Regions from separate parts of the Streptomyces malachitofuscus genome, predicted to be linked through region 2. Evidence: riboswitches for the same ligand, from Rfam matches in the RefSeq annotation. Region 2 holds a riboswitch; the other holds the start of a gene.

Region 1 (15,416 bases), on a different contig from region 2:
CGCGGCGGCGACCGTCGCCGACGACGTCAGTGCCCTGGTCACCGACCACCGCGACGACCTGAAGAAGCTCGACGGCCGGCTCGCCACCCTGGAGAAGCAGGCCCGGACGCTCGCCGGCCGCGCCCCGCACCTCTCCGAGGACCTCGAGGATGCCGTGACCCGGATCAACAAGCTCAACACGGGCGCCGGCAAGGTCGCCGCGGGCGCGAAGAAGCTGAACAAGGGGCTCGGCACCGCCGAGACCGGCGCCCGGGACCTCGACAAGGGCGTCGGCGAGCTGAAGACGGGCGCCGACGATCTCAAGGGCGGTCTGTACAAGCTCGTCGACGGCTCCGGTGACCTCGCCGGCGGCCTGCACGACGGCGCCGGGAAGATCCCCGACTACGACAAGCAGGACCGCGACCTGCGCACCGAGGTGATGGCCGACCCGGTGCGGCTGGTCTCGAGCGATCCGCACAAGGCGCCCAACTACGGCACCGGATTCGCCCCGTACTTCATCCCGCTGTCGCTGTGGGTGGGCGCGATGGTGGCGTACATGCTGATCGCGCCGATGAACCGGCGTGCCCTCGCGGCGGGCGCCTCGGCGTGGCGGATCGCGCTCGCGGGCTGGCTGCCCGTGGTGGCGATCGGGGTGCTGCAGACGCTGGCGCTGATGTCGGTGCTGCACTGGGCGCTCGGGCTGCAGATGGCCCGGGCGGCCGGGACGGTGGGCTTCCTGTTCCTGGTGGCGGCGTGTTTCGCGGCGCTCGTGCAGTGGCTGAACGCGCGCTTCGGCGCGGCCGGCCGGATCCTCGTTCTCGCGCTGCTGATGCTCCAGCTGACCTCCGCGGGCGGCACGTACCCCGTTCAGACGAGCCCGCCGTTCTTCAACGCGCTGCACCCCTTCCTGCCGATGACCCACGTCGTCGAGGCGCTCCGGCGGCTCATCACGGGCGGCGGCCTCGGACCGGTGTGGCAGGCCTGCGCCGTACTGACGGCCTTCACCGCGGGCGCCGTGGCGCTGACCGCGCTGTCGGCCCGCCGCCGTCAGGTGTGGACGCCTTCCCGGCTGCACCCGGAGCTGAGCCTGTGAACGGGCGCGCCGGGGCTCCTGTGAGAATCAGGGCCATGGAAAGCAGCAGCACCACGCCGGGCGGCAGTGCCCGCCGCGAGGCCACCCGGCAGAAGCTCTACGAGGCGGCCGTCACCCTCATCGCCGAGCAGGGCTTCTCGGCCACCACCGTGGACGAGATCGCCGAACGGGCGGGAGTCGCGAAGGGCACGGTCTACTACAACTTCGCGAGCAAGTCGGTCCTCTTCGAGGAGCTGCTGCGGCACGGGGTCGGTCTGCTGACCGCCTCGCTGCGGGACGCGGCCGAGACGACCGCCGCCAAGGGCGGCAGCAGGGTCGACGCCCTGGACGCGATGATCCGCGCGGGGCTGGTCTTCATCGACCGCTACCCGGCCTTCACCCAGCTGTACGTGGCCGAGCTGTGGCGCACCAACCGGGCCTGGCAGTCCACGCTGATGGTGGTGCGCCAGCAGGCCGTGGCGGTGGTCGAGGAGGTACTGCGCGAGGGCGTGGCGAACGGCGAGTTCAGCGAGGAGATCGACGTCCCGCTGACGGCCGCCGCGCTGGTGGGCATGGTGCTGGTGGCCGCGCTGGACTGGCAGTCCTTCCAGCCGGAGCGGTCGCTGGACGACGTGCACGCGGCGCTGTCCCGGCTGCTGCAGGGGCGGGTCAGCGGCCGCCGCTGAGCCCCCGGCACACGAAAGCGCCGGCCCGTGGTGGCCGCGTCCCCCGCGGGCCACCGGCCGGACCGGCGCCTTCCTTGCTCCCCCGTACGTCCCCCGTGGACCCCCGTTGCGGTCGTCCCCCGGATTCCCCCGTGCCTCGCTCCCGCCGACGGCGCCGGCGGAAGGAGCGGATCGCGGGCCCGTCCCCGTTCCGGCGCCCCGTGTCGCCGGTTCCGGAGACGTGCCCCTCTCCGTGGTCTCCACTCTCTCGTTCCCGCGGGGCGACCCCCATCCGCGCCCGTACTCAACTGCGCGGCTAGGTACGGGTACTCACTCCTGCGCACCCGCGCCCACCCCTCCCTGTCGCCGGGTGGTCACCCCGGCGGGCGCGCGGGTACTCGGGGACGGACTGTCGGTGCGGGCGGATAAAGTCCCTGACATGGCACGGATTGCGGTGATCGGCGCCGGGATGGGCGCGATGGCGGCCGCCGCCCGGCTGGCCGTCGCGGGCCACCGGGTGGTGGTGCACGAGCGGACGGAGACGTACGGCGGCGCCCTGCGCCGGGTGGAGTGGGACGGGTTCTCCTTCGACACCGGGCCGGGGCTGCTCCCGCTGCCCGCGGTGTACCGCGATCTGTTCGTGAAGACGGGCAAGGAGCCGCTGGAGGCGTGCGTCGAGCTCGTCCAGGTGGATCCGTCGTCGCACCACGTGTTCGCGGACGGTACGCGTGTGTCGCTGCCCAATGCCTCCCGCGCGGGCGTCGTCTCCGCCCTGGAGGAGAGCCTCGGCCCGGCCGCCGCCCGGCGCTGGGGCGACTTCCTGGTGCGGGCCCGGGAGGCCTGGGACCGTGCGCGCCGGCCGCTGCTGGAGGAGCCGCTGTGGCCCAACTGGCAGGTCCTGGCCGAGCGCGAGCCGTATCCGGCGGTCCCGCACAAGAGGCTGCTGCGCACGCGCACGGCGGGCACGCTGGCCGAGGTGGGGGCGTGGGAGCTGCGCGATCCCCGGCTGACCGCCCTCCTGGAGAGTTACGCGCTCGCGCACGGTCTCGACCCCCGGGAGGCCCCGGCGAGCGCGGCCGTGCTGCCCTACATGGAGCACGCGTTCGGCACCTGGTACGTCCGGGGCGGTATGCGGGAGCTGGCGCGGGCTGTGTACGAGCGGTGTCTGGCCCGCCGGGTGGAGTTCCGCTTCGGCACAGAGGTCACCGGGGTGCTGGAGAAGGACGGCAGGGCGGCGGGGCTGGAGCTCGCCGACGGCACGGTGGCGGGGGCGGACCTCGTGGTCGCCGGGGTGGCGCCCGAGGTTCTGGACCGGCTGGTCCCAGGGACGCGGGTGCGCGGTGACGGCGAGGTTCCCGGCCGGCGCGGGCCGGCGAGCCGCGTGACGGTGCTGCTGGCGCTGCGGGGCGGGCGCCCGGAGGGCACACCGCACCGCACGGTGGTGCACGCGGAGGACCGCGGGGCGGAACTGGAGTCGCTGTCCGGTGCGTCGGGCGGACTGCCCGCGCACCCCACGGTGACGGTCCACAGACCGGACGATCCGGCGCTGGTCCCGGACGCCGGCCACGAGGCGGCGACGGTCACGGCGGTGGTGCCCGTGGGCGCCGGGGGCGCTTTGGAGGCCCATGCCGAGACGCTGATCACCGCCGCCGGGCGGGCGATACCCGGGCTGCGTGACCGCCTGCTGCGGCACGAGGTGCGCACCCCGGCCGACATCGCCGGAGAGACGGGCGCGGAAGGCGGTGCCGTGCCGGTGCCGGCGCTGGCCGCCGCGGGCGGGCGGCTGCTCCAGCCGTCCAACAGCACCCGGCTGCCGGGGCTGTTCACGGTCGGCGGGTGGTCCCATCCGGGCGGCGGGCTGCCGCACGCCGGGATGTCGGGGGCGCTGGTCGCCGGGCTGATCGTGGAGGGGCCGGAGTTCCGCGGGTCGCAGTGAGCGCCCGTCAGAAACGGTACTGCTCGTCGTACCCGTTGCCGTGGGTCTGTCCGTCGCCCTGGTACGGGTACTGCTGCTGCTCCGGGGGCAGTTCACCGCCGTACGGGTCGTCGGTGCTGCGCTGCTGCGGGACCCACAGGCCGCCGGCCGGGGTCTCGCCTCCGTAGCCCGCGGCGTACGGGTCCTGGGTGTAGCCCTGCTGGCCGTACTGCTGCTGGTCGGTGTACCCGGTGTCGTACGACGTGCCGCCGTAGGTCGTGTTGCCGATGTACGGGTCGGAGTAGGCGGCGTACTGCTGGCCCGTGGTGTCGTAGCCCTGCTGCTGGCCGTAGCCGGAGTAGTCGTAGGCGTAGTTCTGGTCGGCGCCCTGGGCGGCCGCCGCGTACTGGTCCTGGGACGGGGCCGCGTACCCCTGGTCGCCGTAGACGCCGTAGGAGCCGGTGTCGTCGGGCATGGGCTGCGGCTCGTAGACGGACGTGGTCTCGGCCGCCGTCGGCCGGGCGGGGGTGAACACGTCGTCGCGCTCGTAGTCGTCGTCCGGGCCGTAGGCGGCGCGGTCGTGGCCCTCGTCGTCGCCGTGGCCGCCGTGGGACGTCTCCAGGTCGGAGACCTCCAGGGTGGGCTCCTGGCGCCCGGGGTCGCCGCGACGCCCCTTGGCGCCGGCCAGCAGCGGCGCGTTGACCGCCCAGCCCGCCTGGAAGCCGCGGCGGAACGACAGCGTGACGTAGGTCTGGCCGACGGCGAAGGCCGCGGCGCCGAGACCGATGACGATCACGGAGGGGATCAGCACACCGAGCACGACGCCGAGGAAGCCCGCGAAGGCGAGCAGCCGCCAGCGCAGGCGCGCCTTGTACTGCAGCAGCACCTCGCCGAGCAACCACAGCGCGACGATGCCGAACGCGATGTAGAGGACCGTCCAGCCCATGTACGCCCCTCTCCCAGTGGTCGCTACGCAGTGTGTCGTATGTCCGTGCGACCGGTCTAGGCCCGCGGTGGGTGGTGCAGGCCCAGGTTCTCGTAGATTTCCAGCGTCGCCGTGGAGTTGTTCAGCGTGATGAAATGCAGTCCCGGCACTCCCTCGGCCAGCAACCGCGCGCAGAACTCCGTGGCGAAGTCGATACCGATGGAGCGTACCGCCGCCGGATCGTCCTTCGCTGTGAGGATGCGCTCTTTGAGGGCGTCGGGGAACGAGGCATTACTGAGCTTTGGCAACCGTTCCAGCATCTTCACGCTGGTCACCGGCATGACCTCGGGGATCACGGGGGTTTCGCAGCCCGCCGCGTGTACTCGGTCACGCAGGCGCAGGTAGGACTCGGGCTGGAAGAACATCTGCGTGATCGCGTAGTCGGCGCCGGCCCGGCACTTGTCGACGAAGTGGGCGACGTCGGTGTCCCAGTCCGCCGAGCGCGGGTGCATCTCCGGGAAGGCGGCGACGCCGACGCAGAAGTCGCCCGACTCCTTGATGAGCTGGACGAGTTCGGCGGCATAGGTAAGGCCCTGCGGGTGCGGCACCCAGTCGCCCATGGGGTCGCCGGGCGGGTCCCCGCGCACGGCGAGCATGTTGCGGATCCCGGCGTCGGCGTACTGGCCGATGATGTTGCGCAGCTCGGCGATGGAGTGGTCGACGGCCGTGAGGTGGGCGACCGGGGTGAGGGTGGTGTCGGCGGCGATCTGCTCGGTCGCCTTGACCGTGCCGGCGCGGGTGGAACCGCCCGCGCCGTAGGTGACGGAGACGAAGCTGGGGGCGACGGCCTCGACCCTGCGGAGCGCGTTCCAGAGGTTGCGCTCGCCCTTCTCCGTCTTGGGGGCCCAGAACTCGAACGAGTACGTCGTCTTTCCGGCGGCGAGCATGTCGCGCACGGTGCGGGCGCGATCAGTCCTGGTGGATGCGGTTCCGAGGGCCATACCGGCAGGTTAGCCAGGGGGCGGCGGTCCCCCAACCAGAAGCAGGGATTTTGTCCGATTTGCCGACTTGCTGTCCACAGTGTGGACGAACTTGAGACGACCGGGGGTCCGGCGGGGCGTCATCCCACGTCCGGGGCGACTTCCCGCAGGCGCTCGGCGAAGGCGGCGGCCGCGGCACCCGGGTCGTCCGCCTCGGTGAGGGCACGCACCACGACGACCCGTCGGGCTCCGGCCTCCAGCACCTGGTCGAGGTTGCCGAGGTCGATGCCGCCGATGGCGAACCAGGGGCGGTCGGTGCCGAGGGCGGCGGTGTGGCGGACCAGGCCGAGGCCGGGGGCGTGCCGGCCCGGCTTGGTGGGGGTGGGCCAGCAGGGGCCGGTGCAGAAGTAGTCCACGCCGGGCTGGACGGCGGCCGCGGCGGCCTCGGACTCGGCGTGGGTCGAGCGGCCGATCAGGAGGTCCGGGCCGAGGAGGGCCCGCGCGGCGGGAACGGGCAGGTCGCCCTGGCCGAGGTGGAGAACGTCGGCGCCTGCGGCGTGGGCGACGTCCGCGCGGTCGTTGACCGCGAGCAGCTTGCCGTGGCGGGCGCAGGCGTCGGCGAGGACCGCCAGATGCTCCAGCTCCTCACCGGCCTCCATGCCCTTGTCCCGCAGCTGCACGATGTCGACCCCGCCCGCCAGGACCGCGTCCAGGAACTCCGGGAGGTCCCCCTGCCGCTTGCGGGCGTCGGTGCAGAGATAGACCCGGGCGTCGGCGAGCCGGTCTCGGACGGTGTCGGTCATACGGGTGTCCCCCCGGGATGTCGGTGTGGCACGACCGGGCGGGACCCGGTGCGTCGTCGGGGCGCACCCGCCCGCCAGGGGCGAGGGAGCGCACACCGCAACGGACCCTATGCCGCCCCGGCCGGCCGCGGCACGCCCACCCGCGCGGGCAGGGGCGCCCGTCGGCCGGGGCGCGTGCCCCGGCCGACGGGGCTGCTGTCCGGTCGTCTGTCGGTCGGGTGCGGGTCAGACCGCGAGCGCCTGGGCCCGGCGCTTCACCTCCGTACCGCGGTTCTCGCCGAGCGCCTGCGCGGGCGTGCCCGGCAGGGTCGGGTCGGGGGTGAAGAGCCACTCCAGCATTTCCTCGACCGTGAAGCCGTCGTCCCGCAGGAGCGTCAGGGTGCCGCTCAGGCCCTTGACCACCTTGTCCCCGTCGATGAAGGCGGCGGGAACGTGCAGCGCGCGGTTCTCACCTCGGCGTACGGCGATGAGCTGGCCCTCCTTGACCAGCTGCCGGACGCGCGTCACCTCGACGCCGAACCGTTCGGCGATGTCGGGGAGAGTGAGCCAGGCGGGGACGAGAGCATCGATCTTTGCGTCAATCTCGGTCACGGGACAAGCCTGCCACCTGCCACTGACAGTCGGAAGTCAGCCCCCGCCACCCGGGCGGACGCGTCGGCCACGCGACGTACGCCCACGGTTCACGCCGTCGCCGACTTCAGGGGCCGGCCGGGGTCGGCGATCAGCTCCGCGTCCATGGCCGTCCCCGCCTCGATGAGCCGGCGCCCCTGTGCCAGGTCCCGGGGCCGCCCCACCGCGAGCAGCGCGACCAGGCGGGAGCCGCGCAGCCAGCACACGCTCCACGCCGGCTCAGCCGGGTCGCCACGCCACACGGTCCGGTCGGCGTCCGCGTGGTGGCCCGCGTACTGGACGAAGCGCCCGAACTGCTCGGACCAGAAGTACGGCACCGGGTCGTACACCGCCGGGGCCCGGCCGGCGGGTACGCCGAGGATGTTCGCGGCGACCGTGCGGGGCCCCTGCAGGGCGTTGTCCCAGTGGTGGACCAGCAGGCGCTCGCCGTAGCGGCCGGACGGGAAGGACGCGCAGTCGCCGACCGCGTACACGTCCGGCACCGAGGTCAGCAGAGCGCGGTCGGCCACGACCTCGCCCCGGGCGCCGAGCTCGACCCCGGAGCCCGCCAGCCAGGCCGTGGCGGGCCGGGCCCCGATGCCGACGACCACCGCACCCGCGGGCAGCCGCGTCCCGTCGTCCAGGACGACCTCACCGGGCTCGACGCGCTCCACGCGCGCGCGGGTGCGCAGGGTGACGCCCGCCTCGGCGTACCAGGCGGTCATGGGGGCGGCCACCTCGGCGGGCAGCACCCCGGCCAGCGGCCGTTCCTCGGCCTCCACGACGGTGACCGCGCAGCCCGCCCCGCGGGCCGCCGTGGCGAACTCCGCGCCGATCCAGCCGGCGCCGACCACCACGATGTCGTGCTGCCGCGCGAGCACCGGCCGCAGGCGTTCGGCGTCGTCCAGGGTGCGCAGCAGATGCACACCGGGGACGCCGTCGGTGCCCGGCAGCCGGACCGGTTCCGCGCCGGTGGCGATCACCAGGACGTCGTAGGGGACGGGCCCGGCTTCCGTGTCCAGCTCGTGGTCCGCGGGACGCAGACCCAGCACCTCGCAGCCGAGGCGCAGTTCGACGCCGAGTTCCTCGAAGTCCACGTCGAAGGCGGAACTCTCGGCCGTGCCGAGCAGGACCGCCTTGGACAACGGCGGCCGGTCGTAGGGCTGGTGGGGCTCCGCGCCGATCAGGGTCACGGTGCCGGTGAAGCCCTGCTCCCGCAGGGCTGCCGCCGTCTGCACACCGGCCATGCCCGCCCCCGCCACCACGACACGCCGCGGCTGGGAACGTCCCGGTTCCTGCGTCTGCTCGCTCACCCGGTCACCTTGGACACCCGGCCCGGCATCGACGGGTTCGAGCTCCTCCACCACACTCGTCCCGCTGCCCGGCTGCGACTCCCACTCCCAGGTCTCCTCCAGCCGCACCCGCCCGTCGGGCAGCTCCACGACGGTCGACACACAGTGCCCCGAGGATGTGGATCCGTCCCGCTTGAGCTGCACGTAACGGAAGTCGAGCCGGTCCCCCGCGCGGGTGCCGACCAGGTGCCCGCGCACGACGTCGCCGCCCGCGTAGTCGGCCCAGATCTCGCCGTCCCGCTCGTGGTAGACGAACCGGGTGCGGGTGCCGACCTGGCCCGGCGCCTGGTCGGCCACGGGGGCGAGGACGAGTCCGTCGAGCGATCGTGCCACGCGGAGGCTCCCTTACAAGCGCGTTGTCCCGAGGGCTAGGGTGGCCAACGTAAAGCACTCGCGGGAGCCCGGACGCACCGGGCTGAGAGGGAGGCTGGCGGCCTCCGACCGTACGAACCTGATCCGGGTCATGCCGGCGAAGGGAGGGGCTGGACGCCCATGTCGCCCACGCGTACCTCAGACGTCCTCGTCGTCGGGGGCGGAATCATCGGACTGGTCACCGCCTGGCGGGCCGCACAGCGCGGTCTCGCCACGACCGTCGTGGACCCCGAGCCGGGCGGCGGCGCCGCCCGGGTGGCCGCCGGGATGCTGGCCGCCGTCACGGAACTGCACTACGGCGAGGAGACCCTGCTCGGTCTGAACCTCGCCTCCGCGCGGCGCTATCCCGATTTCGCGGCCGAGCTGACCGAACTCACCGGCCACGACCTCGGCTACCGCAGGTGCGGCACCCTCGCGGTGGCCCTGGACGCCGACGACCGCGCCCATCTGCGGGAACTGCACGCGCTCCAGCAGCGCTCGGGCCTGGACGCGCAGTGGCTGTCCGGGCGCGAGTGCCGGCGCCTGGAGCCGATGCTCGCGCCGGGGGTGCGCGGCGGGCTGCGGGTGGACGGCGACCACCAGATCGATCCACGCCGGCTGGCGGCCGCCCTCGTCACCGCCTGTGAGCGGGCCGGCGTGACCGTGCACCGCGCGTGGGCCGAGCGGCTCGTCGTCGCGGGTGACCGCGCGACGGGGGTCGTCACCGCCGACGGCGTCGGGCTGGGTGCCGGCCAGGTGGTCCTCGCCGCCGGCAGCCTCAGCGGACGGCTCACGGGCGTCCCGGAGGACGTGCTGCCGCCCGTGCGCCCCGTGAAGGGGCAGGTGCTGCGGCTGACGATGCCCGAACGCCACGGCCCTTTCCTGAGCCGGACCGTGCGGGCTGTCGTGCGCGGCAGCCATGTCTACCTCGTGCCGCGGGAGAACGGCGAGCTGGTGATCGGCGCGACGAGCGAGGAGCTGGGCTGGGACACCACGGTGACCGCGGGCGGCGTGTACACACTGCTGCGCGACGCCCATGAGCTGGTTCCCGGGATCACCGAACTGCCGCTCGTCGACACCCGGGCCGGACTGCGCCCCGGGTCCCCCGACAACGCGCCGCTGCTCGGTCCGACGGAGCTCGAGGGGCTCGTGCTGGCAACCGGCCACTACCGCAACGGTGTGCTGCTGACGCCGGTCACCGGCGACGCCATCGCGGATGTCCTCACCACCGGTGAACTGCCGGAGGAGGCACGTCCCTTCACCCCCCGGCGCTTCGGCGCCGCCGTCCTCACGGAGCAGCCCGCATGAACATCTCCGTCAACGGGGAGCGCCGGCGGATCGAGCCCGGCACGGCCCTGGACACCGTGGTCACCACGCTCACCGCGGCGCCCTCGGGTGTGGCCGCCGCCCTCAACGAAACCGTCGTCCCCCGCGCGCAGTGGCCCACCACCCCCCTCGCGGAGGGGGACCGGGTGGAGGTCCTCACCGCCGTCCAAGGAGGCTGACCATGGCCGACGATCCGTTCGTCCTCGGCGGTACGTCCTTCACGTCCCGTCTGATCATGGGCACGGGAGGGGCGCCGAGCCTCGACGTGCTGGAGCGGGCGCTGGTGGCGTCCGGTACGGAGCTGACGACCGTCGCGATGCGGCGGGTCGACCCCTCGGTGCAGGGGTCCGTGCTGTCGGTGCTGGAGAAGCTCGGGATCCGGGTGCTGCCCAACACCGCGGGGTGCTTCACCGCCGGGGAGGCCGTGCTGACGGCGCGGCTCGCGCGGGAGGCGCTCGGCACGGACCTGGTCAAGCTGGAGGTGATCGCGGACGAGCGGACCCTGCTGCCGGACCCGGTGGAGCTGCTGGACGCGGCGGAGACGCTGGTCGACGACGGGTTCACCGTGCTGCCGTACACGAACGACGATCCGGTGCTGGCGCGGAAGCTGGAGGACGCCGGGTGCGCGGCGGTCATGCCGTTGGGGTCGCCGATCGGGTCCGGACTGGGGATCCGCAACCCGCACAACTTCGAGCTGATCGTGGAGCGGGCGGGGGTGCCGGTGATCCTCGACGCGGGGGCGGGGACGGCGTCCGACGTGGCGCTGGCGATGGAGCTGGGGTGTGCGGGGGTGATGCTGGCGTCGGCCGTGACGCGGGCGCAGGAGCCGGTGGTGATGGCCGCCGCCATGCGGGGGGCGGTGGAGGCAGGGCGGCTCGCGCGGCTGGCGGGGCGGATTCCGCGGCGGTGGTTCGCGACGGCGTCGTCTCCCGCGGAGGGCTTGGCGGTGCTGGATCCGGAGCGGCCGGCGTTCTGACGGTGCCGGAGCTGTGGCCGGGCGGGGGTGGGATCGCTTTCCGGCGCTGCAGGGTGCCTCCCCCACTCTCGGCTTCTCCCCCACCCTCGGCTGCGCTCGGGCGGGGGGACCCCCATGAGCGGGAGGTACCCCCACCGCCCACCCTCCCCCACTCTCGGCTTCTCCCCCACTCTCGACTTCGCTCGAGCGGGAGGTACCCCCATGAGCGGGGACCCCCATCGCCCTGGGGGTACCTCCCAGGCCCTTGAGGCACTGGGGGAGGCACGACTGCCCGCAGCTGCGGCGCGGAGCGCCCACAGTGACAGCGGCGCGACACACGTCACAGGTCCGCTTCAACAGGGGATCAACCGGTCGGGAGTGTCCGTCGTGCCTCGTAGACTCGCTGCGTGGACACGACCCTTCAGGACCCTCTGGTCGGGCAGGTGCTCGACGGCCGCTACCGCGTCGACGCGCGGATCGCGGTCGGCGGGATGGCCACGGTCTACCGGGCCGTGGACACCCGCCTCGACCGGATCCTCGCGCTCAAGGTGATGCACCCCTCGCTCGCCGCCGACGCCTCCTTCGTCGAGCGCTTCATCCGCGAGGCGAAGTCGGTGGCCCGCCTGGCCCACCCGAACGTGGTGCAGGTCTTCGACCAGGGCACCGACGGCGCGTACGTCTACCTGGCGATGGAGTACATCGCCGGCTGCACCCTGCGTGACGTGCTGCGCGAGCGCGGGGCGCTCCAGCCGCGGGCCGCCCTGGACATCCTGGAGCCGGTGCTGGCCGCGCTCGGTGCCGCGCACCGGGCCGGGTTCGTGCACCGGGACATGAAGCCGGAGAACGTGCTGATCGGGGACGACGGCCGGGTCAAGGTCGCCGACTTCGGGCTGGTCCGCGCGGTGGACTCGGTGACGAACACCACGGGCACCGTGCTGGGCACGGTCTCGTACCTGGCCCCGGAGCAGATCGAGCACGGCACCGCCGACCCGCGCGTGGACGTCTACGCCTGCGGGATCCTGCTGTACGAGATGCTGACCGGCGAGAAGCCGCACGACGGCGACTCCCCCGCGATCGTGCTCTACAAGCATCTCCACGACGACGTGCCGCCGCCCTCGGCCGCCGTGCCGGGTATGGCGTACGAGCTGGACGAACTGGTCGCCTCGGCGACCGCGCGCCACCCCGAGGTGCGCCCGCACGACGCGGTGGCGCTGCTCGCGCAGGCCCGCGACACGCGCGGCCGGCTGGGTGACGAGCAGCTCGACGCGGTGCCGCCGCAGGCGCTGATGTCGGAGCACGACGGCCATGACAACGCGGACGACCGTACGAGCGTCATCCCGCGCGCGCTGACGATGCCCCGCCCGCTGCCCGTCAACGAGGACGAGGGCTCTGACCGGGTGCACCACACCAGCCGGTTCCGGTCCCCGCCGCCGCTGCCGCCGAGGCGGCGCACGGCGCTGCGGCGCGGCCCGACGGCGATCGTCGTGGCCGTGCTGCTGGTGCTCGGGCTCGGCGCGGGCGTGTGGTACATCAACTCCGGCCAGTTCACCAAGGTCCCGCCGCTGCTGGCGAAGACCGAGAAGGAGGCCCGGGACCGGCTGGCGGACGCCGGGCTGGACATCGGCGAGGTGAAGGAGACGTACAGCGACACGGTGGAGCGGGGCAAGGTGGTCGCCACCGATCCGAAGGCCGGCGACCGCATCCGCAGCAACGACTCGGTGTCGCTGACGATCTCGAAGGGCCCGCAGACCGTGCGGGTGCCGGACCTGGACGGCTATCCGCTGGACAAGGCGCGGTCGCTGCTGAAGGACGAGGGTCTGGAGCCGGGTATGGCGACCTGGGAGTTCAGCGAGACCGTGCCGGCCGGCTCGGTGATCTCCACGGAGCCGGGCAAGGGCACCGAGGTCCGGGCGGGCTCCGCGGTGGCGCTGACCGTGAGCAAGGGCAGCCCCGTGGACGTGCCCGATGTGACCGGCGACGACCCGGAGGACGCGCGTGCCGAGCTGGAGGAGGCCGGCCTGAAGGTGGAGATCGCCGGCGAGCGGGTCACCTCCGAGTACGACGCGGGCGAGGTGGCCCGGCAGAATCCGGGCTCCGGCAGCCGGGCCGCCGAGGGCGACACCGTGACGCTGACGCTGTCCAAGGGCCCCGAGATGGTCGAGGTGCCGGACGTGGTCGGCGACAGCGTGGACGAGGCCAAGGAGAAGCTGGAGGGCGCCGGGTTCCAGGTGGACGAGGACCGCGGGCTGCTCGGCCTGTTCGGCGACACCGTGAAGGGTCAGTCCGTGGACGGCGGCGACACCGCACCCAAGGGTTCGACGATCACCATCGAGATCCGCTGACGGGAGGGGCCGTCCGGGGACGCGCCCGCGCATGACACCCTTGACGGGTGAAGAGTCACCCGTCCGGCCGCGTCCGCAACCCGATCGGCGGCCATGTGCCCGTGGCCGGCGGTCTGCATTCCGTCGGCCTGTCCTACGCCCGTGAGCTGCGCGCCGAGACCGTGCAGGTCTTCGTCGCCAATCCGCGCGGCTGGGCCACCCCGGCCGGCAACCCCAGGCAGGACGAGGCGTTCCGCGCGGCCTGCGCCGCCGAGTCGATCCCGGCGTACGTGCACGCCCCGTATCTGATCAACTTCGGTTCGCACACCGAGGCGACCGTGGAGCGGTCCGTGGAGTCGCTGCGGCACTCGCTGCGGCGCGGGCGGGAGATCGGCGCGCTGGGCGTGGTGGTCCACACGGGCAGCGCGACCGGCGGACGTGAGCGGTCGGTGGCGCTGAGGCAGGTGCGGGAGCGGATGCTGCCGCTGCTCGAGGAGCTCACCCAGGACGACGATCCGTTCCTGCTGCTGGAGTCGACCGCGGGCCAGGGCTCCTCGCTGTGCTCACGGACCTGGGACTTCGGGCCGTACTTCGAGGCGCTGGACGCCCATCCGAAGCTGGGGGTCTGCCTGGACACCTGCCATGTCTTCGCGGCCGGGCACGATCTGACCGGGCCGGACGGAATGCGTCAGACGCTGGATCTGCTGGTGGAGACCGTCGGCGAGGGGCGGCTGAAGCTGATCCACGCCAACGACTCCATGGATGTGGTGGGCGCCCACAAGGACCGCCACGCGAACATCGGCGCCGGACACATCGGCGAGGACCCGTTCCGGGCGCTGATGACGCACCCGGCGACCGAGGGCGTACCGCTGGTCATCGAGACGCCCGGCGGCAAGGAGGGACACGCGGCGGACGTGGAGCGGCTGAAGAAGCTCCGGGACGCCTGAGGCGCCCGGCGGTCAGAGCTCGGGGCCGTCGCCGGGTCCCTCCTGGTAGGAGTAGCGCTGTTCCTTCCAGGGGTCGCCGAGGTTGTGGTAGCCGCGTTCCTCCCAGAAGCCACGCCGGTCCGTGGTCATGTACTCCACGCCGCGCACCCATTTGGGGCCCTTCCAGGCGTACAGATGGGGGACGATGAGCCGCAGCGGGAAGCCGTGCTCGGCGGTCAGCAGCTCGCCGTCCTTGTGGGTGGCGAAGAGGGCACGCGAGGACATGAAGTCGGCGAGCCGGAGGTTGGAGCTGAATCCGTACTCCGCCCACACCATCACATGGGTGACGTCGGGTGCGGGCGGGGCGAGGTCGACGACGGTGCGTGCCGGGATGCCGCCCCACTCGGCGCCGACCATGCTGAACTTGGTGACGCAGTGCAGATCGGCCACGACGGTGGCGTACGGCAGGGCCGTGAACTCCTCGTGGTTCCAGCAGTGCTTCTCACCGTCGGCGGTGGCGCCGAAGACCCGGAACTCCCACCGCTCGGGCCGGAACTTGGGGACCGGCCCGTAGTGCGTGACCGGCCAGCCCTTCTGCAGTCGCTGCCCCGGCGGGAGCTCGAACCGCGCCGCTCCTTCTGATGCGCGCTCCCCCGATTCGCGTTCCGCCGGCTGACCCATGTCTCCATCCTGACAGACCGGGGGTGATGCCCCTGAACCGGGCCAGGAACAATCGGGCAATCAAACACAGAAACGACTAAGCATGTACTTACTTACTAAGTCAAGACTTACTGGACGATCTTCCTCGCCGGTGCAATCATGCGGCCCAACCTGCCAGTTCCCCGCGCGGAAGGAGCCCATGCGATGCAGGGCGACCCCGAGGTCATCGAATTCCTCAACGAGCAGCTGACCGCCGAGCTCACGGCGATCAACCAGTACTTCCTGCACTCGAAGCTGCAGGACCACAAGGGCTGGACGAAACTCGCCGAGTACACGCGCGCCGAGTCCTTCGACGAGATGCGGCACGCGGAGCTGCTCACCGACCGCATCCTGCTGCTCGACGGCCTGCCGAACTACCAGCGGCTGTTCCACGTCCGGGTCGGGCAGACCGTCACCGAGATGTTCCAGGCCGACCGGGAGATCGAGGTGGAGGCGATCGACCGGCTGCGCCGCGGCGTGGAGGTCATGCGCAACAAGGGCGACATCACGTCGGCCAACGTCTTCGAGGCGATCCTGG
Region 2 (15,416 bases):
GAGGGCCTGCTCGGCGCCATCGCGTTCGCGATGGTCGCGGGCGCCCTGTGCATGCAGTTCCTGATCGACGACGGCAGCTGGTGGCAGGGCCTGTTGCTGGGCCTCGCGGTCGCGGCCAGCGCCACCCTGGGCGACCTCGGCGAGTCCATGATCAAACGCGACCTGGGCATCAAGGACATGGGCACCCTGCTGCCCGGCCACGGCGGCATCATGGACCGCCTGGACTCCCTGCTGCCGACGGCACCGGTGGTGTGGCTGCTGCTGGTCCTCTTCGTGGGCTCCGGCTGACCCACCCCCTCCACACCGCTCGGGCCCCCGTCCTCCCAGGACGCGGGCCCGATCCCGTTGCAGCGGACGGTGTCCCTCCACGGGGCGGGCGAGACCCGGGAACGTCCGGGCCGCCGGCCCGTTCCGAGCCCGGCCGGGCCACCCGAGTCGATCTGCGACACTGGTACAGCCATGCCTAAGCCCGGAGAACTTACTTTCGTCGCCCCCCGTGGAGCCAAGAAGCCGCCGCGGCATCTTGCCGATCTCACGCCCGCCGAGCGCAAGGAGGCGGTCGTTGCGGTCGGTGAGAAGGCGTTTCGTGCCAAGCAGCTCTCGCAGCACTACTTCGCGCGGTACGCGCACGATCCGGAGCAGTGGACCGACATCCCGGCCGGCGCGCGCGGCAAGCTGCAGGAGGCGCTGCTTCCGGAGCTGATGACGGTCGTGCGGCATCTGTCGACCGACCAGGGGACGACCCGCAAGACGCTGTGGAAGCTGTTCGACGGGACGCTCGTCGAGTCCGTGCTGATGCGTTACCCGGACCGGGTGACCATGTGCATCAGCTCGCAGGCCGGCTGCGGTATGAACTGCCCGTTCTGCGCCACGGGGCAGGCGGGACTGGACCGGAACCTCTCGACGGCCGAGATCGTGCACCAGATCGTGGACGGGATGCGCGCGCTGCGGGACGGCGAGGTGCCCGGCGGCCCGGCGCGGCTGAGCAACATCGTGTTCATGGGCATGGGGGAGCCGCTCGCCAACTACAAGCGGGTCGTGGGTGCCGTCCGGCGGCTCACCGACCCCGAGCCGGACGGGCTCGGGCTGTCGCAGCGGGGGATCACCGTGTCCACCGTGGGCCTCGTACCGGCCATCCACCGCTTCTCCGACGAGGGCTTCAAGTGCCGGCTCGCCATCTCGCTGCACGCTCCCGACGACGAGCTGCGCGACACCCTCGTCCCGGTGAACACGCGGTGGAAGGTGCGCGAGGTACTGGACGCCGGGTTCGAGTACGCGGCCAAGTCCGGGCGGCGGCTGTCCATCGAGTACGCGCTCATCCGGGACATCAACGACCAGGCCTGGCGCGGTGACCGGCTGGGGCGGCTGCTCAAGGGGCGGCCCGTGCACGTCAACCTCATCCCGCTCAACCCCACGCCCGGCTCCAAGTGGACCGCCTCCCGCCCCGAGGACGAGAAGGCGTTCGTCGAGGCGATCGCCGCCCATGGTGTGCCGGTGACGATCCGGGACACCCGTGGACAGGAGATCGACGGGGCGTGCGGTCAGCTCGCCGCGAGCGAGCGGTAAGGTGACCCGAGTAAGTCCTAGGTAAGTACAACCTCATATTCCGACAGGGGAGCGCCACAGCGCTGAGAGTGCGGCACCGGCCGCAGACCCTCCGAACCTGGCCCAGGTCATTCTGGGTAGGGAGATCGGTCATCACTCGAGCTGTTGCGCCCTGCCCGGGACTCCGCCCAGGGGTCCCGGGCAGGGCCGCGTCTCTTCCTGGTCACCCCCAGGAGGAATCAAGTGGGCATCACCAAGAAGGTCACGGTCCTGGCCGTCGGGCTGGGGCTGGTCACGCTGTCCGCGTGCGGGTCGTCCGACGACGGCGGCAGCGGCGACGGCGGCGGGTCCAGGACCGTGACCCTCGTCAGCCACAACTCGTGGGCCGTGTCCGAGGACGTCGTCGCCGCCTTCGAGAAGCAGTCCGGCTACGAGCTCAAGGTCCTCGAGGACGGCGACGCGGGACAGGCCGTGAACAAGGCCGTCCTGACCAAGGACAATCCCCAGGGCGACGTCTTCTTCGGCGTCGACAACACCCTGCTCTCCCGCGCCCTCGACAACGGGCTGTTCCAGCCGTACGAGGCCCGGGGCGCGGAGAAGGTCCTGCCCGAGTACCGGGCCGACGAGGACGAGCACCGGGTCACCCCCGTCGACACCGGCGACATCTGCGTCAACTACGACAAGGCGTGGTTCAGCGAGAACGACGTGAATCCGCCGAAGACCTTCGACGACCTGATCAAGCCCGAGTACAAGGACCTCCTGGTCGTCGAGAACGCCTCCACCTCCTCACCCGGCCTGGGCTTCCTGCTCGGCACGGCCGCGAAGTACGGCGACGAGGGCTGGCAGGACTACTGGAAGAAGCTCCGGAACAACGGCGTCAAGGTCGTCGACGGCTGGGAGCAGGCCTACAACGAGGAGTTCTCCGGCTCGGCCGGCGGCAAGAAGGCCAAGGCCGATCGCCCGCTCGTCGTGTCGTACGCCTCCTCGCCGCCCGCCGAGGTCATCTACGCCGACCCCAAGCCGAAGACCGCGCCCACCGGCGTGGCCGAGGGCACCTGCTTCCGCCAGGTCGAGTACGCCGGACTGCTGAGCAACGCGAAGAACCCCGAGGGCGGCAAGGCGCTGCTCGACTTCCTGGTCGGCAAGCAGTTCCAGGAGGACATGCCGCTCAACATGTTCGTGTACCCGGTGCTGGAGGACGCGGCGGTGCCCGCGGAGTTCAGTGAGTTCGGGCCGCAGGCGAAGGATCCGGAGACCATGGACCCGGCGAAGATCGCCGAGAACCGTGACCAGTGGGTCAAGTCGTGGACCTCGCTCGTACTGAAGTGACGCGAGCCGCGGCCAGGCGGCGCGGGAACGCGGCGCGGCTCGGTCTGATGGCCGTGCCCGTCGCGTTCTTCGCCGTCTTCTTCGCCTATCCCGTCGCCGCGATCGTCGCGCGCGGTCTGAAGACGGACGGGACCTGGCAGCTCGGGCGGATCGGGGACGTGCTGGCCCAGTCCGACGTCCGGCAGGTCCTGTGGTTCACCACCTGGCAGGCCCTCGTCTCCACCGCGCTCACCCTGCTGATCGCCCTGCCCGGCGCCTATGTGTTCGCCCGCTTCGACTTCCCCGGCAAGCAGGTGCTGCGAGCCGTGGTCACGGTGCCGTTCGTGCTGCCCACGGTCGTCGTCGGCACGGCGTTCATGGCGCTGGTCGGACGCGGTGGACTCCTCGACGCACTGTGGGGCGTGCGCCTGGACACCACCGTGTGGGCGATCCTGCTGGCGCATGTCTTCTTCAACTACGCCGTCGTGGTGCGCACGGTCGGTGGTCTCTGGGCCCAGCTCGACCCGCGGCAGGAGGAGGCCGCACGGATGCTCGGCGCCTCGCGGTTCGCGGCCTGGCGGACCGTCACCCTGCCCGCGCTCGCGCCCGCCGTGGCGGCCGCCGCGCTGATGGTCTTCCTGTTCACCTTCACCTCCTTCGGAGTGGTGCAGATCCTGGGCGGGCCGACCTTCTCCACGCTCGAGGTGGAGATCTACCGGCAGACCTCCGAGATCTTCGACCTGTCCACGGCCGCCGTCCTGACGATGATCCAGTTCGTCGCCGTGGGCTCCATCCTCGCCCTGCACGCCTGGACCGTCCGGCGGCGGGAGACCGCGCTGCGGCTCGTGGACGCCACGGTGACCGCCCGCCGGCCGCGCGGCGCCGGGCAGTGGGCCCTGCTGGGCGCAGTCGTCGCCACCGTCGCCGTACTGCTTCTGTTGCCGCTCGCGGTGCTGGTGGAACGTTCTTTCGGTGCCGGCGGTCTCGGCTACTACCGGACGCTGACCGAGGACGACGGAGGCGTGTTCCTGGTCGCGCCGATCGAGGCGGTCGGCAACTCGCTGCAATACGCCCTCGCCGCCACCGCCATCGCCGTGGTGATCGGCGGCCTCGCGGCCGTCGCGCTGACCCGGCGGGACGCGGGACGGCTGGTGCGCGGGTTCGACGCCCTGCTGATGCTGCCGCTCGGGGTGTCGGCGGTGACGGTCGGCTTCGGCTTCCTGATCGCCCTCGACGAGCCGCCGCTGGACCTCAGGGCCTCCTGGATCCTGGTCCCGCTCGCGCAGGCGCTCGTGGGGGTGCCGTTCGTCGTACGGACCATGCTGCCGGTGCTGCGGGCCGTGGACGTGCGGCTGCGGGAGGCGGCGGCGGTGCTCGGGGCGTCGCCGTGGCGGGCCTGGCGCGAGGTGGACCTGCCGATGGTGCGGCGGGCGCTGCTGATCGCGGCCGGCTTCGCCTTCGCGGTGTCGCTGGGGGAGTTCGGGGCGACGGTGTTCATCGCGCGGCCGGAGAACCCCACGCTGCCGGTGGCCGTGGCGCGGCTGCTCGGGCGGCCCGGAGACCTCAACTACGGCCAGGCGATGGCCCTGTCGACGATTCTGATGATCGTGTGCGCGGTGGCGCTGCTGGTGCTGGAGCGGCTGCGGACCGACCGGACCGGGGAGTTCTAGATGCTGCTGAGCCTTCGGGCCGCGACCGTCCGCTTCGGCGGGCGGGCGGTGCTGGACGCCGTCGACCTGGAGGTCGCCGAGCAGGAGATCGTGTGTGTGCTCGGGCCCAGCGGCAGCGGCAAGTCGACGCTGCTGCGGGCGGTCGCGGGTCTGCAGCCCCTCGACGCCGGGCGGATCCTGCTCGACGGACACGACCAGTCGGGCGTGCCCGCGCACCGGCGCGGGGTGGGGCTGATGTTCCAGGACCACCAGCTCTTCCCGCAGCGGGACGTGGGCGGCAACGTCGCGTTCGGGCTGCGGATGCACGGCGCGTCACGCGCCCGGCAGGCGGAGCGCGTGGCGGAGCTGCTGGACCTGGTGGGTCTGCCCGGGGCGGCAGGGCGGGCCGTCGCCGCGCTGTCCGGGGGCGAGCAGCAGCGCGTCGCGCTGGCCCGTGCCCTGGCTCCCAGTCCCCGGCTGCTGATGCTGGACGAGCCGCTCGGACAGCTCGACCGGTCGCTCAGGGAACGGCTCGTCGTCGAACTGCGCGAGCTGTTCGGCAGGCTGGGCACGACCGTGCTCGCCGTGACCCACGATCAGGGCGAGGCGTTCGCGCTGGCCGACCGGGTGGTGGTGATGCGGGACGGGCGGATCGCCCAGTCCGGCACGCCGCTCGAGGTGTGGCAGCGGCCGGCCGACGCCTTCGTGGCGCGTTTCCTCGGTTTCGAGAACGTCGTCGAGGCAGCCGTCGGGGACGGGGCCGCCGTGACCCCCTGGGGCAAGGTCCCTGTGCCGGACGGTGCCCCGCAGGGCACGCGGACGCTGCTGGTCCGGCCCGCCGGTGTCCGCCTGGTGCCCGTCGAGGAGGGGCTGCGCTGCACCGTGGCGGCGCGTACCTTCCGGGGCACCCATGTCGCCGTGCACCTCCAGCCCGAGGACGCGCCCCGGCTGGAGGCGGCCTGTGCGCTGAGGGCCGCGCCGGAGGTCGGGGACGAGGTCGGAGTGGAGTTCGACGAGGCGGAAATCGCCGTGCTGGGGTGACCGCGGCTGCCTAGGGTGTGCGTCATGACTCAACTCGCGTACGACCGTTACTGCCGCGAGATCGCCGGTCAAGTGGCGCTGCTGCGGACCGTGGTGACGTCCGGCGCCGATCTGTCGGCACCGGTGCCGACCACCCCCGAGTGGTCCCTGGAGGAGCTCGTACGGCACGTCGGCGGCTCGCTGCGCTGGGCGGCGCTGATGGTGCGCACCGGGGCCGAGGACGAGATACCCGAGGAGCGGGTGCCCGGATACGACGGGCCGGGGGAGTGGGGCGACCGCGGCGCGCTGGACGCGTGGCTGGCGGAGTCCGGCGAGCTGATCGTCGGCGACCTGCGGACGGCCGGGCCCGACGCGAAGGTGTGGAGCTGGGCGGACATCCGCAACGCCGGGTTCTGGGCCCGCCGTATGACGCACGAGCTGATCGTCCATCGCGCGGACGCGGCCCTCGCCGCGGGACTGCCCTTCGAGGTCGCGCCCGAGGCCGCCGCCGACGCGATCGACGAGTGGCTGGAGATCGTCGAGTGGGCGCAGCGGACGGATCCCGAGGACTCGGTGCACGAGCTGCGCGGGCCCCGGCGCACCATCCATCTGCACGCCACGGACACCGGGGCGGACACCGGCGCGGAGTGGCTGATCGAACTCACCGAGGAGGGCGTCTCCTGGCACCGGGGCCATGAGAAGGCCACGGTCGCCCTGCGCGGACCGCTCACCGCGGTGCTTCTGGCCTTCTACCGCCGGGTGCCGCTCGACGCGCCGGACCTGCAGGTGCTCGGCGACCGGGAGCTGCTGGAGTTCTGGCTGGAGCGGGCGACGTTCGGCTGAGCGTCCAAAACGACGAAGCGGCCCGTCCCCGGCGGGGTACGGGCCACTCCTGTGCCGGTGCGGGGTCAGCGGTCGCTGTTCGCCCCTCGGCGGCGCATGCCGAAGAAGACCGCGCCACCGCCGATCGCGACCAGGGCGGCCGCGATGCCGGCGATCAGGCCGGTGTTGGAGTCGGCGCCCGTCTCGGCGAGGTTGGACTCACCGGCCGGGGACGGCGCGTTGCTCGAGGTGTCCGCCGGAGGGGTGCTCTCGCTCCGAGACGCCGACGGGGTCGGGGAGCCGGGCTCCTCGGCCGGGGCCGAGGGGTTCTCCGAAGGGGTCGAGGGCGCCGGAGCCGGGGGCTCCTCCTCCGTCTTCTTGCAGGACGTCGCCGGGGTGGTCAGGTTCGGCTTGATGTCCTCGTCGACGTAGGGCGTCGCCTTGACGTGGATGCGGTACTCGGCGTTCGGCTTCCAGTCCTCCTCGAAGGTGATGGTGGTGCCCTCACGGGTGCCCTTGACCACCTGCTCGCCGACCTTCTTGATGTCGGCGCCGTTGTTCTGCAGGAACACGGTGACGGTGGCGGGGACGCCGGTCGGGTCGACGTCGGTGACGGTGATGACACCGTTGTCGCCGACACACTCGGCCTCGGCCGAGAACTCGTTGATGTTGCAGGCCGCCGCGCTGCCGGCAACGCCGAGCGCGAGCGCGGCGGACGCGGAGGCGACACCGAGGGCGCGCACGGAGCGCGCGACGGTATGGCGGGATACGGACAGAACTGCCACGTTTGTCCTTTACGGGGATGCGCAAATGCGGGGGGTTGAGGGAGTGTTGACGGAGCATCAGCACTTCCATGTGGCTCCCAGGTCTATAAGCGCCGCATAAGTAGTGTCAACGCATATGCCGACAGCAGGCCCGGGCTTTGCCCTTTCGTTAACCGCCCAGATGTTTCAACGCCTCCGGAGCGTCTTCGATCCGGTCCACCAGGGCGATCCGCGCGTCCATCGAACGCTCCCGGGCGAGGGATTGCAGCAGCGGCCAGGCCGGCAGCTTCTCCGTCCAGTGCGCCCGGTTCACCAGCACCATGGGCGTGGGTTCACCGCGCGACTCGTAGTAGTTCGGTGTCGCGTTGTCGAAGATCTCCTGCACGGTGCCGGCGGCGCCCGGCAGGAAGACCACGCCCGCGTTGCAGCGGGCCAGCAGCCCGTCCTCACGCGTGGCGTTGGCGAAGTACTTCGCGATGTGGGACGCGAAGGCGTTGGGCGGCTCGTGACCGTAGAACCAGGTGGGGATCCCGACCGAGTGGTTGCCCTTCGGCCAGCGGGTGCGCACCTCGAAGGCGGCGCGCGCCCAGTCGGTGACCGACGGCGTGAACGAGGGCGCGGCCGCGAGCAGTCGGCAGGCCTCGTCCAGCACCGACTCGTCGTAGGGGGCCGCGTAGGCGCCGAGGTTCGCCGCCTCCATCGCGCCCGGGCCGCCGCCCGTGGCCACCGTGAAACCGGCGTGGGTCAGCGCCCGTCCGAGCCGGGCGGCACCCAGGAACTGCTCGGTGCCGCGGGCCATCGCGTGACCGCCCATCACCCCCACGACCCGTGCTCCGCGCAGGAGTTCGTCGAGGGCGTCGGACATGGAGTCGTCGTGCACCGCGCGGAGCATGGAGGCGAGGATGTCGCCGTCCGCCTTGGTCCGCTGGAACCAGGCGTAGGCCAGCGCGTCCGAAGTCGCCTCATAGCCCTTGTCGAGCGAGGCGAACAGGTCACCGGGTGTGTAGAGATGCCCCCGGTAGGGGTCGAAGGGCAGGCCCGGGACCGGAGGCAGCACCAGGGCGCCGTCGGCACGGAGCTTCTCCGCCGCGTCCGGACGCATCCGGCAGCCGAGGAACACCGCCTCGGCGGTGTCGGTGGTGAGCAACTCCCGGGTCCGGTCGGTCAGATCGACGGCCTGGACACGGAACCCGGAGAGCGTGCCGCGCGACGAGACGATCGCGTCGAACTCCTCGAGCGTCTCGATCTCGCGGTCCCCGTGATGGACGGCATGGGCGGGACTGGTCTGCACCCGCCCATGCTAGGTCCTGTGGCTCAGCCCTCGACGGCCGCCGGGTCCATCCACACGACCTCCCAGGTGTGGCCGTCGAGGTCGTCGAAGGAGCGGCCGTACATGAAGCCGTGGTCCTGGGTCTCGCCGGCGACCGTCCCGCCCGCCGCCAGGGCCTTGTCCACCAGCTCGTCGACCTTCTCGCGGCTCTCGGCGCTCAGTGCGATCAGCACCTCGCTGCTCTTCGTCGCGTCCGCGATCTCCTTCTTCGTGAACTCCGCGTACTTCTGGCGGGTCAGCAGCATCGCCACGATGGTGTCGCTGATCACGACCGAGGCGGCGGTCTCGTCGCTGAACTGCGCGTTGATCGAGTAGCCCAGCTCCGTGAAGAACGTCTTCGAGGCGTCGAGGTCGTTGACGGGCAGGTTCACGAAGATCATCTGCTGGTACATGGCGGGGTCTCTCCCAATCGGTTCCGTAGCGTTCGTGAGGGTAGACAGGCCGCCCGGGCGAAACTCATCGGCCCGCGGAGATCTTTTCCGATCAGTTTCCCGCAGGCCCTCAGCCGGCCAGCGGCCACGCCGACAGCTCGGCGACGACCAGCGACAACGGGCCGAACAGGGCGAGCAGCACGCCCGCGCGGAGCGCGGCCGCCCGGCGCAGCGTCGCCACGGGCGCGCCGATGCGCCGGAGTTCGGCGGTGGTGTCGGAGCGGGCCTGCTTCGCCTCGACGGCGGCCGTCAGCAGGGTCGCCACCGTGCAGCCCGCCACCAGCAGCACCCCGAGCGCGACGAGCGGGCCGGATGACGCGTCCTCGCCGTCGTGCAGTGAGGCCATGGCGTACGCGGCCGACATGACCGCGCAGACCACGCCCAGCGGCCGGCCGATGCGCGTGGCCTCCGTCATGAGCACCCGCCCGGCGAGCAGCCGCAGCGCGCCCGGGCGGACCGTCTGGAGCAGCCGGCCGCACAGGTGCGTGAGCCCCGGGCCGACGAGCGCGAGACCGACGCAGGCCAGGGCCAGCCCGAGCAGCGCGGCCGGCCGGTCGCCCGGTTCGCCCCCCGCGCCCGTACGGCTCGCGAAGGCCTCCACGGCCAGCCCCACCGCCAGCACCGCGATGCCCCAGGGCAGTCCCGACGGCGGCGTGTGCGGAACGGCGGGCGGCACCTCGGCGGCCTCGGCGTCCGGCTCGGCGACGCTCACGGCGGTGTCCGCCGCGCCCCCCTGTTCCGGCGCCTCACCAGCCGTACGCCGGCCGCGTGCCGGAGCGCCCAGCTGCTTGCCGAAGCGTCCGTACGCCCCGAACGACTCACGTGCCGCCGTGCGCCGGTACGCGCCGAACCTGCCGTACGTCCGTGCCGCGCGGGGCGCGCCCGACACCGGCTCGGCCGGCCGCAGTGCCACCGCCACCGCCCCCGACGCGCTCAGCGGCACCAGGGCCAGCAGTGTCAGGGCGGCCGGCAGCGGAAGCGGCCGCCCGGCGGCGAGGAAGTCCGTCGCGGCGCCGTCGAAGGGCATGCCGGTGAGGTCGCCGCGCAAGTGGAGGAAGACCAGCAGGGCCAGCGCCGAACCCAGCAGACAGGACAGGGCCGTGGTGGTCGCGGAGATCACCATCAGACGGACGGGACCCAGACCGATCGCCGACAGACCGGGCCGGGGCCGGGTCGCCGGATCGGTGCGGGCGACCGCGACCGCGAAGTAGACCGTGGCGGCCAGCGGGGCAGCGCACCAGGCCAGCCGGAGCGCCGAGACGGAGGGGTCCGGGTTGCCCAGGGCATGGCCGAGGGCGCTCAGCAGCAGGAAGCCGGTGCCCGCCGACGCGGCCGCGACCAGCAGCCGGCGCAGCTGGACGGCCGGATGGGCGCCGAGGCTCAGACGGAGAGCGAGCACGCCGCCCGGCCTTCCGTCTCGGCCGTCCCGGAGACCGGCGGCAGGTGGACGGTGTGCACGCGCCGCCCGTCGAGCAGCGACACGGTGCGGTCGGCGAGCGCGGCGGTCTGGGCGTCGTGGGTCGCGAGGACGACGGTGATGCCGTGCGAGCGGGCCGCGGTGGTGAGCGTGCGCAGGACGTGGGCACGGTCGACGCGGTGCAGGGGCGCGGTCGGCTCGTCGGCGAACAGCACCGTGGGCGCCGGTACGAGGGCGCGGGCGATGCACACCCGCTGCCGCTCCGCGTGCGTCAGCTCCCCGGGGTGCTTGCGCGCCTTGTCACCGATGTCGAGGCGCTCCAGCCATTCCAGGGCCACCGTCTTGGCACGGCGCCGGCCGGTGCCGCGCAGCATCAGCGGCAGGGCGGCGTTCTCCCAGACGTTCAGCTCGGGCACGAGCAGCGGGGCGGGGTCGATCCAGCCGAAGCGGTCCCGGAGCAGCCGTTCGCGGGCCGCCGGGGTCATGGTGTGCACGGGCACGCTGTTGAACCAGATCTCGCCGCTGCGTGCGGGCAGCAGTCCGGACAGACAGCGCAGCAGGGTCGTCTTGCCGCTGCCACGGGGGCCTCCGACGGCGAGGATCTCGCTCTCCCGCACGCCGAGCGAGACCCCGCTCAGCCCGGGCGAGCCGTCGTCGTGCCGGAAGTGCAGGGCGCGCGCCCAGAGCACGTCGTTGTCCGGTGGGGCCACCATGGCGTACACCTCGGTTCGGATCGGAAATGCCGTGCGCGATTCGGGTAAGTCCCCCGTCCGGGGGAACGAAGGCGCGGCCGATCGGTCACTGGGCACGCTAGGCAGGCCACGGCGGCGGGCCGGACAGCACGCGGCCCCGGACCGCCGTTTCTCACTCGAACGGGCGGCTCCGGGGCCGTCGTTGATCATCCAGAAGGAAGATCGGAACCTCGGACGGCGTAACGGACTACAGCTTGGTCCACGCCTCGGAGAGGGTCGCGCGCAGGATCTGCTCGATCTCGTCGAAGGTCTCCTGGTCGGAGATCAGCGGCGGGGCGAGCTGGACGACCGGGTCGCCGCGGTCGTCGGCACGGCAGTACAGGCCGTTCTCGAAGAGCTTCTTCGACAGGAAGCCGTAGAGGACGCGCTCGGTCTCGTCGGCGTCGAAGGACTCCTTGGTGTTCTTGTCCTTGACCAGCTCGATGCCGTAGAAGAAGCCGTTGCCGCGGACGTCGCCGACGATCGGCAGGTCGTGCAGCTTCTCCAGGGTGGCGCGGAAGGCGCCCTCGTTGTCCAGCACGTGCTGGTTCAGGCCCTCGCGCTCGAAGAGGTCGAGGTTGGCGATGCCGACCGCGGCGGAGACCGGGTGGCCGCCGAAGGTGTAGCCGTGCAGGAAGGTGTTCTCGCCCTTGTAGAACGGCTCGGCGAGACGGTCGGAGACGATGCAGGCGCCGATCGGGGAGTAGCCCGAGGTCATGCCCTTGGCGCAGGTGATCATGTCCGGGACGTAGCCGAACTTGTCGCAGGCGAACGTGGTGCCGAGGCGGCCGAAGGCGCAGATGACCTCGTCGGAGACGAGCAGCACGTCGTACTGGTCGCAGATCTCGCGCACCCGCTGGAAGTAGCCGGGCGGGGGCGGGAAGCAGCCGCCGGCGTTCTGCACCGGCTCCAGGAAGACGGCCGCGACCGTGTCCGGGCCCTCGAAGAGGATCTGCTGCTCGATCTGGTCGGCGGCCCAGCGGCCGAACGCCTCCGGGTCGTCACCGAAGATCGGCGCACGGTAGATGTTGGTGTTCGGCACCTTGTGGGCGCCCGGCACCAGCGGCTCGAACGGGGCCTTCAGACCCGGCAGCCCGGTGATGGACAGGGCGCCCTGCGGGGTGCCGTGGTAGGCCACCGCGCGGGAGATCACCTTGTACTTGGTCGGCTTGCCGGTGAGCTTGAAGTACTGCTTGGCGAGCTTCCAGGCGGTCTCCACCGCCTCACCGCCGCCGGTGGTGAAGAAGACCTTGTTCAGGTCGCCCGGCGCCTCGTTCGCGAGCCGCTCCGCGAGCTCCACGGCCTTGGGGTGGGCGTAGGACCACACCGGGAAGAAGGCCAGCTCCTGGGCCTGCTTGGAGGCCGTCTCCGCGAGCTCCTGACGGCCGTGGCCCGCCTGCACCACGAACAGGCCCGCGAGGCCGTCGAGGTAGCGCTTGCCCTTGTCGTCGTAGATGTGGGTGCCCTCGCCCCGGACGATGGTGGGGACGGGGGCGTTCTCGTACGAGGACATGCGGGTGAAGTGCATCCACAGGTGGTCGTACGCGGACTTGCTGAGGTCCTTGGGGCTGTCGGTGCTCACGATTATCGGGTTCCCCACATGTAGGTCTGCTTCTTGAGCTTGAGGTAGACGAAGCTCTCGGTGGAGCGCACTCCGGGAACGGCCCGGATGCGTTTGTTGATGACCTCCAGAAGGTGGTCGTCGTCCTCGCAGACGATCTCGACCATCAGGTCGAAGGAGCCCGCGGTCATCACCACGTACTCGCATTCGTCCATGGCGGCCAGCGCGTCGGCCACGGACTCCACGTCGCCCTCGACGTTGACCCCGACCATCGCCTGCCGGCGGAAGCCCACGGTGAGCGGATCCGTGACGGCGACGATCTGCATCACGCCCTGGTCGAGCAGCTTCTGGACGCGCTGGCGCACGGCCGCCTCCGACAGGCCCACCGCCTTGCCGATGGCGGCGTACGGCCGGCGGCCGTCCTCCTGGAGCTGCTCGATGATGGCGAGGGAGACGGCGTCCAACTGGGGACCGCCGCCGTTCTTGGACTCGCGGGAGTCCTTCGGGTCTGCGCTTCGACTGGCCACGGGGCCACTCTGCACGACGTATCGACAGTTTCGCAAGGCTCGATCGATGAAATTCGTTGTCCTCGGGGGTCTGTCTTGCGGATTTCGCAGATGCGGGGCGGGCGGGGGTGTTGAAAACGTCAGCCGTCGGTTTAGGGTGGGTGTCTCAGAGCTTGGACAGCTCGACACCTTCGAGCCGACACCTCGGACACCCACAAGGAACACCAGGAGGGCCTGCAGTGAGCACCGAGCTGCGTCGTCTGCGCAACTACATCGGCGGGGAGTTCCGGGACGCCGCCGACGGACGGACCACCGAGGTGGTCAACCCCGCGACCGGCGAGGCCTACGCGACCGCTCCGCTGTCCGGGCAGGCGGATGTGGACGCCGCGATGGCGGCCGCCGCCGAGGCGTTTCCCGGCTGGCGCGACACCACCCCGGCGGAGCGGCAGAAGGCCCTGCTGAAGATCGCGGACGCCTTCGAGGAGCGTGCCGAGGAACTCATCGCGGCCGAGGTGGAGAACACGGGCAAGCCCATCGGGCTGACCCGCACCGAGGAGATCCCGCCCATGGTGGACCAGATCCGCTTCTTCGCGGGCGCGGCGCGGATGCTCGAGGGCAAGGGCGCGGGTGAGTACATGGAGGGCCTGACCTCCTTCGTGCGCCGCGAGCCGGTCGGCGTCTGCGCGCAGGTCGCCCCCTGGAACTACCCGATGATGATGGCCGTCTGGAAGTTCGCCCCGGCCATCGCGGCGGGCAACACCGTCGTCCTCAAGCCCTCGGACACCACCCCGGCCTCCACGGTCCTGCTCGCCGAGATCCTCGGCTCGGTCCTGCCCAAGGGCGTCTTCAACGTCGTCTGCGGCGACCGTGACACGGGCCGCCTGATGGTCGAGCACCCCACCCCGGCGATGGCCTCCATCACCGGCTCGGTGCGCGCCGGCATGTCGGTCGCCGAGTCCGCGTCCAAGGACCTCAAGCGGGTCCACCTGGAGCTGGGCGGCAAGGCCCCGGTGGTCGTCTTCGAGGACACCGACATCGCCAAGGCCGTCGAGGACATCTCGGTGGCGGGCTTCTTCAACGCCGGCCAGGACTGCACGGCCGCCACGCGCGTCCTCGTCCACGAGGCGATCCACGACGAGTTCGTCGCGGCGCTCGCCAAGGCGGCGGGTGACACCAAGACCGGTATGCCCGACGACGAGGATGTCCTCTACGGCCCGCTCAACAACCCCAACCAGCTCAAGCAGGTCGAGGGCTTCATCGAGCGGCTGCCCGCGCACGCGCGCGTGGTGGCGGGCGGCAAGCGGGTCGGCGACAAGGGCTACTTCTACGCGCCGACCGTGGTCTCCGGCCTCCAGCAGGACGACGAGATCATCCAGAAGGAGGTCTTCGGGCCGGTCATCACCGTCCAGTCCTTCACGGACGAGGACCAGGCCGTCGAGTACGCCAACGGCGTGGAGTACGCGCTGGCGTCCTCGGTGTGGACCAAGGACCACGGGCGTGCGATGCGGATGTCGAAGAAGCTCGACTTCGGGTGCGTCTGGATCAACACCCACATCCCGCTGGTCGCCGAGATGCCGCACGGCGGCTTCAAGCAGTCCGGCTACGGCAAGGACCTCTCGGCGTACGGCTTCGACGACTACACCCGCGTCAAGCACGTGATGACGTCCCTGGACGCGTGATTCCTCGCTGGGCCGGCCCGTCGTAGGCCCCTGCGGGCCCGTTGTGGCCGGTCGCGCAGTTCCCCGCGCCCCTGGGTGGGTGCGGGGAACGCTTTTTTCCAGCGGAGCCCCATTTTTGAACATGTTCAACTCTGGGCGTACGCTGCTGCCATGAGCGACAGAGCCGCCCTGCTCCGGGGCATCCGTGTCTGGCTGGTGTTCTTCATCGTCTGCCTGGTGCTCAGCGGCGCCACGGCGTTCCCCCTGGTGCACGAGCTGCGCTGGACCGAGGACCTGCTGCGGTCGCTGTCGGCGCCGGAGCACCTCCCCGGCCTCATGGAGTGGATCGAGCGGGTGCGGGAAGGGCTCGACACCGCCGACGCCGACCACCCCTTCCTCCTCTACGGCACCGACTGGCTCGCCTTCGCGCATCTCGTGATCGCGGTCGCCTTCTACGGCCCCTACCGCGACCCGGTCCGCAACATCTGGGTCGTCGAGTTCGGCATGATCGCCTGCGCCGGCATCGTCCCGCTCGCCCTCGTCTGCGGCCCGATCCGCGGCATCCCCTTCTGGTGGAGCGTCATCGACATCGCGTTCGGGGTGTTCGGCGTCATCCCGCTGTACGTCGTACGCCGGAAGATCAAGCGGCTGGAGGCGCTCAGCCCGCAGGCCGG

Evidence for each region. Region 2 has a riboswitch for thiamine pyrophosphate ahead of ACZ44S_RS14060 (thiamine ABC transporter substrate-binding protein). Riboswitches for the same ligand answer to the same signal wherever they lie in the genome.
Region 1: another riboswitch for thiamine pyrophosphate. It lies ahead of thiO (glycine oxidase ThiO); the one in region 2 lies ahead of ACZ44S_RS14060 (thiamine ABC transporter substrate-binding protein).

Annotation. Positions count from the first base shown of each region.
Region 1 covers NZ_JBVIGA010000020.1:108,802-124,217, forward strand. Annotated here, with positions in the region: gene ACZ44S_RS27015 (YhgE/Pip family protein) at 1-1,072, shown strand, start outside; gene ACZ44S_RS27020 (TetR/AcrR family transcriptional regulator) at 1,108-1,737, shown strand; gene ACZ44S_RS27025 (phytoene desaturase family protein) at 2,156-3,652, shown strand; gene ACZ44S_RS27030 (SCO2102 family sporulation regulator) at 3,660-4,577, opposite strand; gene metF (methylenetetrahydrofolate reductase [NAD(P)H]) at 4,634-5,557, opposite strand; gene thiE (thiamine phosphate synthase) at 5,677-6,339, opposite strand; gene ACZ44S_RS27045 (Rv2175c family DNA-binding protein) at 6,565-6,930, opposite strand; gene ACZ44S_RS27050 (NAD(P)/FAD-dependent oxidoreductase) at 7,020-8,261, opposite strand; partial or broken gene ACZ44S_RS27055 (avidin-fold protein) at 8,313-8,633, opposite strand; TPP riboswitch at 8,684-8,795, shown strand; gene thiO (glycine oxidase ThiO) at 8,793-9,959, shown strand; gene thiS (sulfur carrier protein ThiS) at 9,956-10,156, shown strand; gene ACZ44S_RS27070 (thiazole synthase) at 10,159-10,953, shown strand; gene pknB (Stk1 family PASTA domain-containing Ser/Thr kinase) at 11,340-13,274, shown strand; gene ACZ44S_RS27080 (deoxyribonuclease IV) at 13,322-14,200, shown strand; gene ACZ44S_RS27085 (sulfite oxidase-like oxidoreductase) at 14,213-14,860, opposite strand; gene bfr (bacterioferritin) at 15,044-15,416, shown strand, end outside.
Region 2 covers NZ_JBVIGA010000008.1:114,847-130,262, reverse strand. Annotated here, with positions in the region: gene ACZ44S_RS14070 (phosphatidate cytidylyltransferase) at 1-288, shown strand, start outside; gene rlmN (dual-specificity RNA methyltransferase RlmN) at 460-1,566, shown strand; TPP riboswitch at 1,602-1,707, shown strand; gene ACZ44S_RS14060 (thiamine ABC transporter substrate-binding protein) at 1,789-2,874, shown strand; gene ACZ44S_RS14055 (ABC transporter permease) at 2,922-4,523, shown strand; gene ACZ44S_RS14050 (ABC transporter ATP-binding protein) at 4,524-5,543, shown strand; gene ACZ44S_RS14045 (maleylpyruvate isomerase family mycothiol-dependent enzyme) at 5,568-6,365, shown strand; gene ACZ44S_RS14040 (LAETG motif-containing sortase-dependent surface protein) at 6,431-7,129, opposite strand; gene ACZ44S_RS14035 (LOG family protein) at 7,278-8,399, opposite strand; gene ACZ44S_RS14030 (VOC family protein) at 8,423-8,830, opposite strand; gene ACZ44S_RS14025 (hypothetical protein) at 8,940-10,268, opposite strand; gene ACZ44S_RS14020 (ABC transporter ATP-binding protein) at 10,250-10,999, opposite strand; gene ACZ44S_RS14015 (aspartate aminotransferase family protein) at 11,226-12,599, opposite strand; gene ACZ44S_RS14010 (Lrp/AsnC family transcriptional regulator) at 12,602-13,120, opposite strand; gene ACZ44S_RS14005 (gamma-aminobutyraldehyde dehydrogenase) at 13,324-14,763, shown strand; gene ACZ44S_RS14000 (hypothetical protein) at 14,914-15,416, shown strand, end outside; gene ACZ44S_RS13995 (AfsR/SARP family transcriptional regulator) at 15,401-15,416, opposite strand, start outside.